DNA from 3 places in the Paenibacillus sp. WC2504 genome. Region 1 is predicted to be linked to each of the others. Evidence: riboswitches for the same ligand, from Rfam matches in the RefSeq annotation. Region 1 holds a riboswitch; each other region holds the start of a gene.

Region 1 (4,245 bases):
TTAAAATTGTACCTTAAATCCCACATTCTAGGTTGACCAGAATCAGTTAAATTATGTATGTCTGATCATAGACCGAGTGTATCACTTTGCAACTTAAGTGAAAAGCAATCCTGCAGCAAATGATCATAATTCGTGATGTTAACCAAGTTGACATGGTCTTTTTGTAAAGCCCCACAATATAGGTTTTAAGCCCCAATTATTTATTATACTACCGCCGGTCAATAAAATCTAGATGACCTATTTTTAATTTTTTATGGTCATCAATGTCAGGAATTGATCGGAGGATAGCGGATTGCTGAACAGTTTTCCTTGCACCTCCGTACATTGCAGAAATTTCAGGTATTCGAATTGCTCTTCCGTTTCGACACCTTTCGCAATTAACTTTAACCCTAATCGGTGGGCCATCCGAACGATAGCAGCTGCAAGCAGTTGATTTTCGTCATCATCGACAAGGTCTCTGATCAGCGTGCTGTCCAGCTTTACACTATCCAGCGGCATACCTTCCAGCCCGCTTCGTGTAAAAAGCCCCGTACACAAGTCATCCATGGCAATGCGTACGCCAAGCTTTTTCAGCATCGTCAGCTTCTTGCTTGCTTCTTGCACGTTGGAAGACGTGATGCTCTCCGTAAGGTCCAGCTCGACCAGACTGGGATCGATACCTGTTTCTTGCAGCACATCAGCTATATGGGCAATAAAATGATCATCTTTAAACTGCGAAGATTTAATGGTGAACGTCATTCGGAGCGGCTCTTGACCGGCCTTCTGCCAGTCTCTCATCTGCCTGCACGCGGTCTGAAACGCCCACTTGCCGATAGGCACCATGAATCCCAGTTCATCCGCTGCTTTCCGCCAATCCATGAGCTTGCTAAGCTGCTTAGCCCCCTTCTCCCAGTAGAGGCTGATCTCCATGCCGATGAGCTTGCGGCCTGCGATTTCATATTGCGGCTGATACCGTAATTCGAACTGTTCCTGCTCTAAAGCCAAGCGCAGCTCGTTCTCCATGTGAGCCTTGCTCTTCACCATCGTATCAATGTCTGACGCATAGAACTGGAAGCGGCTATTCTCATGGTTTTTGGCCTCGTACATCGCTTCATCTGCACGCTGAAGAAGCTGTTCGGGCTTAGTGCCGTCTAGCGGATATAATGCAATTCCCATACTAGCGGTTATCGTAACGGTTTTTCCATCCAGGATAAAGGGTTCATCCAGGACATTTTGAATGCGCATAGCCACTGCTCGGACGTCTTCCGGTTTGGTAAAAGATTCAAGCAAAATAATAAACTCGTCGCCACCCTGCCGATACACCGTATCCGAACCACGCAGACAGCCTAACAATCTCTCCGCAGCCAATCGAATGAGCTGATCACCAGAGGCATGGCCATAGGAATCATTAACCTCCTTGAATCTATCCATGTCGAGAAATACAACTGCTGCTAGCTGGTCATAGCGCTGAGCATGAAGGAGCACGCGCTTTAAGCGGTCCTCGAACAGCCGTCGATTCGGCAATCCCGTTAATGTATCATGGTAAGCCAAGTAAGCCAGCTGCTTACTCTTCTCCTCCTGTTCGATGCTGTTAAGCCGCAGGTGACGGATGCGAATGGCAAAAAAGAAGCAAATAAGTGCTTGAATGAGAACGAACACTATCATCTTCGGGGTAAATGTAAAAGAAGCAGCAGCAAGTAGATTAGCCGTCAGCAGAAAGAAACCAAGGATGCCCACATAGCGGAGCTCCTGATCTTTCATCTGTTGAATCCACTTTAAAAAAAGGCTTCTCATTCGGGGGGAACCTCCATTCCGGTCATCAAAAAAGGCTATTCCATTTGGAATAGCCGTAGGCGTACCTGTATCGGTAAACTGCTCCTCTCGGCAGCCCAGCCATCATCGTTGCGGCGGCAACCTAAGACCCGGAGCTTTGCGTCCTTACCTTTCGGCAAGTTTGCCTTTTACAATATTCAGGTAAACAAAGAAAAAGCAGGACTATTTAACTATATCACAATTTTTTCTACTCTGGCTATTTTTAGTTAAATTAGCAAATTAAAAAGTTTGGGATCTTTATTGATCTCGATATAATCATAGTCCTTGCGGGACAAACGTTCAATAAGACCCTCATAATCATCTTTATTCTTCAGCTCGATGCCGACTAGTGCTGGAGCATCATCCCGATTGTTCTTTTTCGTATACTCAAACCGGGTAATATCGTCGGTCGGCCCCAAAACTTCCTCCAGAAATTCACGCAAAGCGCCTGCACGCTGAGGGAAATTGAGGATGAAATAATGTTTCAAGCCCTCGTACACGAGCGATCTTTCTTTGATTTGCTGCATCCGGTCTATGTCATTATTACCACCGCTGATGATACAAACTACGTTTTTGCCGCGAATTTGATCCCGGTAAGCATCAAGCGCCGCAACAGGCAGAGCCCCTGCTGGCTCAATCACGATGGCGTTGTTGTTGTAAAGCTCCAGAATCGTCGTGCATTCCTTCCCTGAAGGAATAACAACAATATCGTCCAGCTTTTCTTTGCAAATATCAAAGGTAAGCTCGCCTACCTGCTTCACAGCTGCGCCGTCTACAAATTTCTCAATCGTAGACAAAGTAACGACTTTGCCCTGCTTGAGCGACGCCTGCATACTTGCAGCGCCCTCTGGCTCAACGCCAATAATCTTGGTACGTGGAGAAACGCTGTCCACATAAGTCGCCACACCAGCTACAAGACCGCCGCCCCCGATGGTGGCAAAAATAAAGTCAGGCGTATCGGACATCTGATTCATAATTTCCAGACCGACAGTCCCTTGTCCCGCGATCGTGCGAATATCATCAAAAGGGTGAATGAACACCTTATTTTCTTTGGCACAGTAGGCCTTGGCGTGATTAGATGAATCATCGAAAGAATCCCCTGTCAGAATCACTTCTACAAAAGATCCGCCAAACAACTTCACCTGCGAGATTTTTTGCCTTGGCGTCGTCGTTGGCATGAAGATTTTCCCTTCAATTCCCAACTGCTTACAAGAGTAAGCAACGCCTTGTGCGTGATTGCCTGCGCTTGCGCACACGACTCCCGCTTCGCGTTCTTCCGGGGTCAAACTTTGGATCACATTGTACGCTCCGCGAATTTTAAAAGAACGAACGACCTGCATATCTTCACGTTTCAAATAAACGTTACATTCATACAAGTTAGAGAGCAGCTCATTGCGTTGCAGAGGCGATGGTTCGATCACCTTGCTGAGCACATGATTGGCCCTAATAATTTCTTCCAAACCTACTTTTCCGGAAACAACCATTTTCTCTTACTTCCTTTCTCTCCAATATGCGTAATAAATTTTAAAGATTATTGTAGCACACTGAGGAGCGCCTGTAAGAAAATATTATTGGAACATTTTATGAATGCTGATGTTTCACTCCAAAATATGGCGGGTATTAACTAGCAAGATACTTTATAAGGGAGTGATTGCTATGTCGACACAACCACGTAATATTGACATTGAAGAACGCCATGTAGAGAAAAAATCGGATTCCAGTTTAGTAGCTTCCACCTTCATTAAGTATGCAGCTTACATCATCATCATCTTCGGAGTTCTATATTTCTTAGTTCATTATGTATTTCCAATGTTTTAGAACATGAATAAGCGCGTGAAGAAAGGGCTATCTTGCGGGTCTATGACCTGTAAGATAGCCTTTTTTTCAGTATATACGGTAATGACCACGCGAATCTCGCACTATTGGGGAACTATGATCCTCATACCGGCTTCCTAGTAGTAGTAACGTGGCTGATCTTGCAGCTCCGCCCGTTTCTGCAAGAAACGGTAAAACGCGCTTGCTGCTTGTGCCCTTGACACTTCTTGTTGCGGCGCAAACTTGCCATCGTTGAGGGACATAATGTTAAGCCCTACCACAATCGCAGCGGTACCTACTTGCTTAACTTCAGCGGCATCCGCGAATTGGCTGTTGAACACGCCGTCGAATTTCGCCAGGTTTTTGTATCCAAGTGCCTTAACGATCAATTGTGCCATCTCTTCGCGACTTAGCGTAGCTTCTGGGTTGAAATCAGCGCCAACGTCCAGCAAACCGCGGTCAACCGCATTTTCGACATAGGCAAAATAAGGGGAAGCGTTGCTTACATCCGCAAAGGAAGCTTTGCGATCCGCTCCGTAATAGATGCCACCGTTCCCGCCATTCATCGCGATAACCAGCATTTTGACCAGCTCGCCCCGTTTAATCAATTGATCCGGGTTGACTTTGCCATCCTGCACA
Region 2 (4,245 bases), 6.4 Mb from region 1:
AAGGTGGCTGAGCGGAGCAGTGGAGCGACAGTGTTCGGTTATTATGTGAATGATCCAGAGCGATTCGGTGTCGTTGATTTTGATGAAAGAGGAAAGGCTATATCAATTGAGGAGAAGCCAAATATACCTCGCTCGAATTATGCAGTCACTGGACTTTACTTCTATGATAATAAGGTTGTTGAGATTGCCAAAAGAATCAGACCTTCCGATCGTGGTGAACTTGAAATTACCGATATTAATAAAGAGTATTTACATCTAGAACTGTTAAATGTTGAGATTCTTGGCAGAGGGTATTCCTGGCTGGACTCTGGCACACATGAATCCCTACTAAAAGCTTCACAGTTTATTGAGACCATAGAGAAGAGACAAAGTCTAAAAATAGCTTGTCTTGAGGAGATTGCTTTTAACAGAGGATATATATCACGGGAGCAGCTTTTAAATTTGGCGGAACCTATGATGAAAAATGAATATGGTAAGTATTTACTGAAAATAGCCAACCAGGCGCTGAAAAGGAAGCCTGTGTATGTCTGATGTGAAAATAAAGTGAAAATTGATACTATGTTAGAACTGCAAGAAATGAGGATGTACCTATTGTGAGAAATTTAAAACCTTGGATTCGATGGACTATATGGATAGTTAGTTCGGTATCTATCATATTGTTTGTGGCAATAGGATATATATATTACAAAATTCATTCTATCCAAGTGGAAGATGTGTTGAAGCGGCACGCAACTGTTAGTAAAGATGTCGTTGAAGAAAAGCGAGAGGGGGGAGAAGATAGTAGCAAAACAAATTCCACAACTCTTCCTTCTTTCATTTCATCCCCTGTTGACAAAGCGAATGAATTTGCTACCAAACCAATTCAATCTCAAGATGCTTTGGATGCAGCGGCTATCTTACTAAAGTCAGGTCTTAGTTTGAAAGAAGTATACTACTTGACTGGTCAGGCCAGTGATAAGCTTTCCAATAATGAGAAACAAAAAATTCGCGACTTACTTCTTTCTAAACTTTCAACGGAAGAAATAGAGTCACTGCGAGCAATTACTATGCCCTACGGTAAGGAGTTAAAAATCCTTGACCCTAGTTATCCAATTGAGTTAATTGGCGTGTATGACACAGAAGAACGCAAGAAAATTCTCGCTGAGTTAAAAAATAAGGAAAAGTCACTGGATAGCCAGCAAGTTCAAGAGCAGAACAATAAACAAGAGAATGTTGAACATGCAGATGAAGAACAGCTGCCAAGTCAAGTCCAGCCGTCTTCTACACCATCTGACCAAAAATCTGACCCATCACTTATCGCGGTCTACACTGCCAAGCTAGATTCATTAAAAACCAGCTGCCAAGGCAATATCAACAATCTTGTCTCCGGTATAGTGAGTGCAAAGAAAGGAAAGAAAGATCTTGGGCTTAAAGAGCTGCAAAGCATGTTTATGCAAAAGTTTGTGGATGCGGAGTCGAAGTGTGATACTAACTTTAATGGGATACTTTCGGATGCAGCGAAAGCAGGAGTAAGCTCTGGAGAGATTGATGACTGGAAGCAATCCTATTATTCTATGAAGCAAGCGGCGCAAGGCAGTGCAATTGGTCAAATTGAAAAAGCTTTATCAAGTAAATAGGTTAGAGAGTTTATACGGAACCTGTGGGTGATACATCATGATAAAGAAATCAAACATTCTTAAGTTTCTATTGTATGTGCTCCCAATTTTAATATTGCTTGGCTTGATTTATGGACTCTCTTCTCAGACTCATCAAATGCAGGATCTTAAACCGTGGATTAAAAAGAAAATATCTGAAAAAACGATAAACGAACATTTTTTGGGTACTAGTATTAATTATGGTGCTGAGACAATAAGTCTAAAAACGAGTAGTGCAAGCAGTTTCGTGGAATTTTTAGTACGTAAATTTGCTCATCTATTCATATATGGAGTACTCGGAGGGCTAATTGCCCGCTTACTCCATGTATTTTTGCGATGCGGTTTTGGCAGGAACTTTCTCATTTCTGTGTTATTATGCACGGTATACGCAGTATCGGATGAATTCCACCAAAGTTTTATTAAGGATCGAAGCTCTAAACCGGCAGATGTCGTTTTAGACGCAGTGGGTGCTATATTTGGTATCCTGCTGTATTTGTCTGTGTCACATATATGTCAAACGGTACGAAAGGCGAAAAATAGCGAAATATAGTTCGTTATACCTAAGTGTTGATCCGAATAATGGTTCGGATGGCAGATGTCGCATCTGTATCGTTTGCTAAAATAATCCTATAAACGACAATCACATAAATCGTAAGACAATGGCAAAATTGATGAAAGTCAGTGACGCAAAGCTAGAGGGACTAAGCTGAGAAAATAATCAGTATGTCAGCCAGCTGCCGAATACGGCCTCCGTCTGATTCTTATGTGGAACAAACTATTAGGAGGTAGAGAAGAGTATGATTTGGCTAATCATATTGACTATTTTTTGGATTGTGGGGTGTATTTTTTATTTTAGTATATGTACTGTTGCAAAACGAGCAGACGAGATGGCTGAGACTATGTTTACGAATGAGATTTCTCAAAACGCAGTATCCACTTTCTTGAATGACGATGCCCAGCGCTTTGAAAAAGGAAATGAAGTTATTGGACAGGTTTGTTTAACATAAAAAGAAAGATTAGAGCACCTTTTTGGGTGCTTTTTTTATTTAAGGCACTAAGATACTAGCACTTACAAGTACTTTATTATGAAATAGATAACTACACTCCAAAATGGGATCATAATAAGCAATCCCCATAAACAACCTTTAAACATAAAAATACGATTATTTTTGTTTTCATCCATGTCATTAATCAAAATGCAGCACCTCTTTGTTTAGGATTAATACAGCTGTTTAGACATTACAAATTTAAAGAGAGTTATAGTACTTGGACTTTGTAAATAGTTAATTTCTTATTCTCAACATTGTTGTTATTTCCCTGTTAAATTAACAAGTGTTTTTTTAAAAAAGTGTATTTATAACATGGAGTCTTTTAATTTGATAGGCAGGGAGGGGAAAACGGTTTAGCAGTTATGTTTTTAAATGGGTAATATGGTCTATTGTTACTATTGTTGCTGATTGCTGAATATTGCCGCCTATTCCAAGTCTTCAAATGCTGAAATAAAAGTTGGGTAAGTCACTACAACCAAATAACTATACGAGGTGTCTATTATATGAAAGTGAAAAAACATTACACAACAGCAGCAGGATTATCATTAGCTCTATTATTGGGAATAAGTACTGGAGCATCTGCCTCACAGACCCCCGTAGACGTGGATGTCTATCAAATCCCTATGCATTTCAAGTTCGACGGTAAGGAGTACGCGCCGCCGGAAGGTCAAATGGGTTTTATCTATGAAGGTAGTACTTATGTCCCGATCAGGTTCATTTCTTATTCTTTGGATAAAGCAGTGAAATGGGATGCAGATACATACACAGTAACGATTTCCGAACCTAAAGAAGCAGACAAAGTTAACATTAAAGAGTACAAGCTCAACACACAGGTTTATTCAAAAAGCAATGAGAAGATAGATAAATCCAAGTTAGTCTCTAGCAAGTTAAATGTGTACAAAGAGAAGGTTGCCTTTATTTTCGATGGTGTCGCGAAGAGCCCTTCTGATGATTTACCTGGTTACATCGTCGACGGTAGTCTATATGTGCCTATGCGTTTTTTCTCTGAGTCTGTTGGCAAAACGATTAGTTGGGATCCAGAAACTTACACGGTTTCAGCTGTGACTACTCCTGATGTTAAAGATCCTGAGATTAAGGTTCCTGAAACTCCTAAACCGGATCCTCAAGCTCCAGCAGCTGGAGGTGGAGGCGCGATTGGTGGTGGTGGGACTGGCGGCAGCGGAGGTGGAAATATAACAAAACCATCTTTGGATGCACTCAAATCCGAGACGGAAGCTCAGCTCAGACAGCTTCAAGCAAAAAGTAAAGAAGAACTGACATCTTTATATAATCAATATAAAAACACGCAAGATAAGAATTTAATTGCAGAGGCATTGAATAAAATTGCTGAAACCGATGCAACGTTTAATCGGCTCATGAATGATTTAGACACGAAGCTAACGGACAATGGGTATGATACAAGCATCATCAATACTTACAAAGAACAGTATAATCAAATCAAAGAAGACGCTAAAAATGAAATTATCAGCAATTAATCCTCTAAACCGGGCTCATCCATATGGATGTGTCCGGTTTTATTTTCGCCCAATTTCAGTAAACTA
Region 3 (4,245 bases), 5.9 Mb from region 1:
CAATGTATTTTTGGGGAAAGTATTCGACTTTCAGGTACCGAACGAGAGTAAAGTAATTGGACTCCTACCTGATAAGAAGGCAAGTTACGTTTCTTTAAACACAGACGGGAAAATGTATCTCCTTGATAAAACGAATAAAAAAATCAGCAAGGTTAACTTGGACGGCACTATTACTGAGGTAGCGAGTGTTAATTTGGATCAAATAACAGGAGCCTCATCGAGGAATGGATATTTCTACATTTCAGATACTACTAAGGTTTATCAAGTTGATGTTGCTGGTAAAATGGATGAGTACACTAATGTTGCTCTTTTGACCTATAACAAGGGTTTATATGATCCGAAAACACAAACCTATGAGCAGCCCGCCGAAAATGATAAAATCATTGATGGTAAATCCATTACCGATCAAGTTAATGGTCCTGGCGCTTTAAGCTTCAAGGGCAGTTTCCTTTTTACTATCGATCATCGTGGTAACATCGTGATTTATGACAGCCTAAACGGAATTATACGACGCATCAACGTTTACTAGTTTTATACCACCAATAGCCAACAAAAAAAATCCCCCAACCGCTAATCCGACCCTGTTCAGTCGAGCGTTTGAGGGATTTATTTTTTCATCGATAGCCATATGATTATGGCCCAAAGCGGAATAGACAGCAGAATACTCCATAGGCATCCTATTGCAAATCCTAATTTTGTTTTTTGCTCATTTTTTGATAAATCATCGTTCGGCATGTTCCACCAACTCTAACGGGAGTCCATCTGGGTCTGCAAAAAACGTATACCGATCACCTGTTATGGGATCAATTCGTACCGGTTCAACCGCAATTCCCTTGCTCTCTAGTTCCTTGACGCTTTCGTCCATATTTCCAACTACAAATGCCAAGTGTCGAAGTCCTCGCGCTTCCGGTCTATCCACTCTTAAGGGTGGATTAGGGAACGAAAACAACTCAATCTGCTGCTCTGTTTCTCCTATGCGCAAATCCAGCTTGTAGGAATCACGTTCTGCCCGGTACAACTCATTTACGATCGTCATTCCTAGTAAATCAACATAGAAATGCTTCGACTTTTCGTAATTCGAGCTAATAATGGCCACATGATGAATGCGATCGATTTTCACTAACATGCCTCCCGACTCCATAAATAAACCGCATTCCGGGAATTACCCATCCTGCGGCTCGATTCTTATTTTATCCGTCTGCTCTCATCGTTTCAACAATTTTCTTCAAAATATTCTCTGCTTGCGCATATTCTACCTGACACGTACCTGCTGCGTGGTGACCGCCTCCACCATTTTGGAGCATCAAAGTCCCGATGTTCGTTTGAGAGGTGCGGTTCACAATGCTGTGTCCACAAGCAAATACACAATTTTGTTTGTTACGTCCGTCCACGATCCAAATGGATACATTCTGCTCTGGATAAAGCGCGTAAACCATGAAACGGTTACCAGGATAGATGGTTTCCACATCACGAAGATCCGTAATGATCACATTTCCTTCTGTATATGTATGCTTTGCAAGCATTTCACGGTATAGAGCATCCAATTCATAATACCGTTCAACCCGCTCCTTAACGTCCGGAAGCTCCATAATTTGATCGACCGTCATCACTGCACAGTGATCCACAAGCTCTTCCATTAGTTGATAATTGCTAATTCGATAGTCCCGGTAGCGTCCTAAACCCGTACGGGCATCCATGATGAACGATAATAAATCCCAACCCGTTGGATTCAAAATATCTTCTTTACTGAATTGTGCAGCATCCGCTTTATCTACGCCTTGCATAATATCATCAATATCACCAAAGGTTTCTTGCCCACCATAATAATCATATACGACGCGTGCTGCGCTTGGTGCAATACGGGTTTCCCCTTTGAAAGCTACTTTCTCACCCATCCGCTCAAGTTCACTGGAATGATGGTCAAACCATAATCCGCAACCTGCAACATAAGGCACATTCGCCAAAATATCGTTCTCGGTAACCTCGATCAGACCATCCTGCATATCTTTGGGATGAACGAATTTCATTTCATCGACCATGTTTAGCTTTTTGAAAAGCATTGCGCATACTAAACCGTCAAAATCCGAACGCGTAATTAATCGCATAGCGCAAATCCCCCTACGAAGTTAGTACTTAAGAACTATGTATGAATATGTGTATCATTATATCAGTACCTGTCGATTTGTGACAATCATTTTGTCATTAGAGCTTTTGGGATAAAAAAAAACAGTTCGCCTATATGGGCTGAACCGTTCTTAATTTGGAAGTTAAAATTTGGTAGAGTCTAGTCATAAATGCTTCAATTTGCGGCATCGGAGGCATTTTCACAGAAAGCTTAACTTCACCTTTCCAATAGAAAATCAAAATGCTGTTGCTTCTCCCCTGAAACATTTCAACATCCCAGCAAGATTCATTAAGCGCGTACTCTTCTAAATTAATCAATAGCTTTGGTCCATCCGAGGATGGCACCAAACGGGCAACATGATTGCCGCAAAGTGATGTTACTTTTTGCTCTTCATGTAAATCAGACTGCATGCTGCTTGGTCCTCCTTTTATCCATAGTTTATGAAAGTTATGACAGAGAAAAACCCCACCATAGTGTACCGATCGGAGGGGATCTAAGTTGAATACCCAATCGTTCGGCAGCTGGCTGGCAACGAGTCCGATTCATGAACAAGGTAGCCCCTGTAGCTTTGCGTCACTGACTTTCGTCAGTTTTGCCATTGTCGAGATGTGTTGTGAAGTCTTTTACAAGAAATAACTACACTCTCAAGAATAAGGGAAGTTCTTTTGAAATCGTATAGTTCGCAAGAACTAATTTTGCATTATTTATCAAAAAACTTCTTTTTTCGACCTATTTTTGGGCAGTGCTTGTAGATTATTGGCACCTTTCCAATAAAAGAGAGATCCCGCAAGGGTTACAAAGGCGATGACCAGATAAAGTGCAGTGCCCCCATACGCTACGAGCAGAAAGCCGCCAACCCAAGGTCCCATAAAATGACCTACGTTGGTTAACGTTTGTGCACCAAAATAAGTACCGCGCATATGTTCCGGTGCCAGCTTATCAATCAGCATGTTGGCCGCGGGGTAATTCAATATTTCTCCTAGTGTAAAAATCGCCATGGAAATAATCATGGGTACTAACGAATGCGAGAATGCAAAACCGATATCGCCTAACGCAAACATCAAATTTCCTAAAATAATCGCTACAAGTGGCGAGTACTTATCAGAAATCCGTGTAAGCGGTATTTGCATCGCAATTACCACAATGGCATTGACACTCATGAGGACAGCAAACAGTTTAACACCTTCAGTGAAGTTCTGCTCCAAATATTGCGATAGTGTCACCATGACTTGCGAGTAGCCAATAGCCCCTATAATTCCGCCAAGAATAAAATAGCGAAACGTGACATCACGTTGAATAACCCGCAATGCAGAGACAAACGTAACAGGTTGTTTCTTCTCCCCTTCTATTTGCTTAATACCAAAAACGATAAGGAGAACGTAGAGGGTAACCGCATAGATAAAATATACGATTCCAGTGAGTAGAAACGGCAGTGCTCCGTCCATTGTTGCAAAAAAAGCACCCAATAAAGGTCCTATAGCAACACCAACATTGATGGCCATGTATCTCATTGAAAACACACTGAGTCGCTTGGCCGGCTCGGTCAAATCCGCCATCAAGGCTTGCGAGACCGGTTCGTAGAAGGAGCGGCACAAGCCGTTCAGCATGTTCAGCATCATGAACAAAACCGGTAGTTTCACGATACTAAAACCTACAAACACAACCGCCCATCCAAAAAGTGCAGCGAGCATGATAATGCGTCGGCCGAATCGGTCCGATAAATTACCGCCGATAAAACCTCCGACTGTTCCTGCCAAGGCTCCCATTCCAATTACGACCCCAATCATTACTGCGCTCATCGACGTATGTTTAGCTAAGTAAATCGCCAGAAAAGGCAGACTCATGGAAGACGCCGCTCTGGCCATGACCGTTCCCAAAATTAACGTATGTACAATCGGATGATACGAACCAAGAAAACCACGTAATCGATTCATCTGTCAGAACTCCTCTCGCTGATAATTTACCAAAGGTTAAGAAATGAGATCAAGAACTCATTATACACGAAAAACGGTAGTTCGTGTCCTTAATTATATGTTTTTGTCGAATAAAAAAAGGACTCCCCAAAGCCGCATGGGAAGCCCGTTTTAATCATGTTTTGTGGCCTAGAATTAAGCACTTCT

What was found. Region 1 has a riboswitch for cyclic di-GMP ahead of ACUN27_RS01675 (putative bifunctional diguanylate cyclase/phosphodiesterase). Riboswitches for the same ligand answer to the same signal wherever they lie in the genome.
Region 2: it holds a riboswitch for cyclic di-GMP, as region 1 does, so the genes downstream of both, ACUN27_RS30595 (hypothetical protein) here and ACUN27_RS01675 (putative bifunctional diguanylate cyclase/phosphodiesterase) in region 1, are expected to answer to the same signal.
Region 3: it holds a riboswitch for cyclic di-GMP, as region 1 does, so the genes downstream of both, ACUN27_RS28290 (hypothetical protein) here and ACUN27_RS01675 (putative bifunctional diguanylate cyclase/phosphodiesterase) in region 1, are expected to answer to the same signal.

What each region holds. Positions count from the first base shown of each region.
Region 1 is NZ_JBQZFH010000001.1:368,737-372,981, reverse strand. It holds gene ACUN27_RS01675 (putative bifunctional diguanylate cyclase/phosphodiesterase) at 244-1,773, opposite strand; cyclic di-GMP riboswitch class I at 1,860-1,948, opposite strand; gene ilvA (threonine ammonia-lyase IlvA) at 2,019-3,275, opposite strand; gene ACUN27_RS01665 (hypothetical protein) at 3,448-3,609, shown strand; gene ACUN27_RS01660 (S-layer homology domain-containing protein) at 3,744-4,245, opposite strand, start outside.
Region 2 is NZ_JBQZFH010000001.1:6,765,009-6,769,253, reverse strand. It holds gene rfbA (glucose-1-phosphate thymidylyltransferase RfbA) at 1-531, shown strand, start outside; gene ACUN27_RS30605 (hypothetical protein) at 594-1,616, shown strand; gene ACUN27_RS30600 (VanZ family protein) at 1,654-2,184, shown strand; cyclic di-GMP riboswitch class I at 2,286-2,376, shown strand; gene ACUN27_RS30595 (hypothetical protein) at 2,432-2,641, shown strand; gene ACUN27_RS30590 (copper amine oxidase N-terminal domain-containing protein) at 3,187-4,179, shown strand.
Region 3 is NZ_JBQZFH010000001.1:6,272,735-6,276,979, forward strand. It holds gene ACUN27_RS28275 (stalk domain-containing protein) at 1-529, shown strand, start outside; gene gloA2 (SMU1112c/YaeR family gloxylase I-like metalloprotein) at 722-1,120, opposite strand; gene ACUN27_RS28285 (exopolyphosphatase) at 1,191-2,105, opposite strand; gene ACUN27_RS28290 (hypothetical protein) at 2,236-2,535, opposite strand; cyclic di-GMP riboswitch class I at 2,639-2,732, opposite strand; gene ACUN27_RS28295 (MDR family MFS transporter) at 2,833-4,059, opposite strand.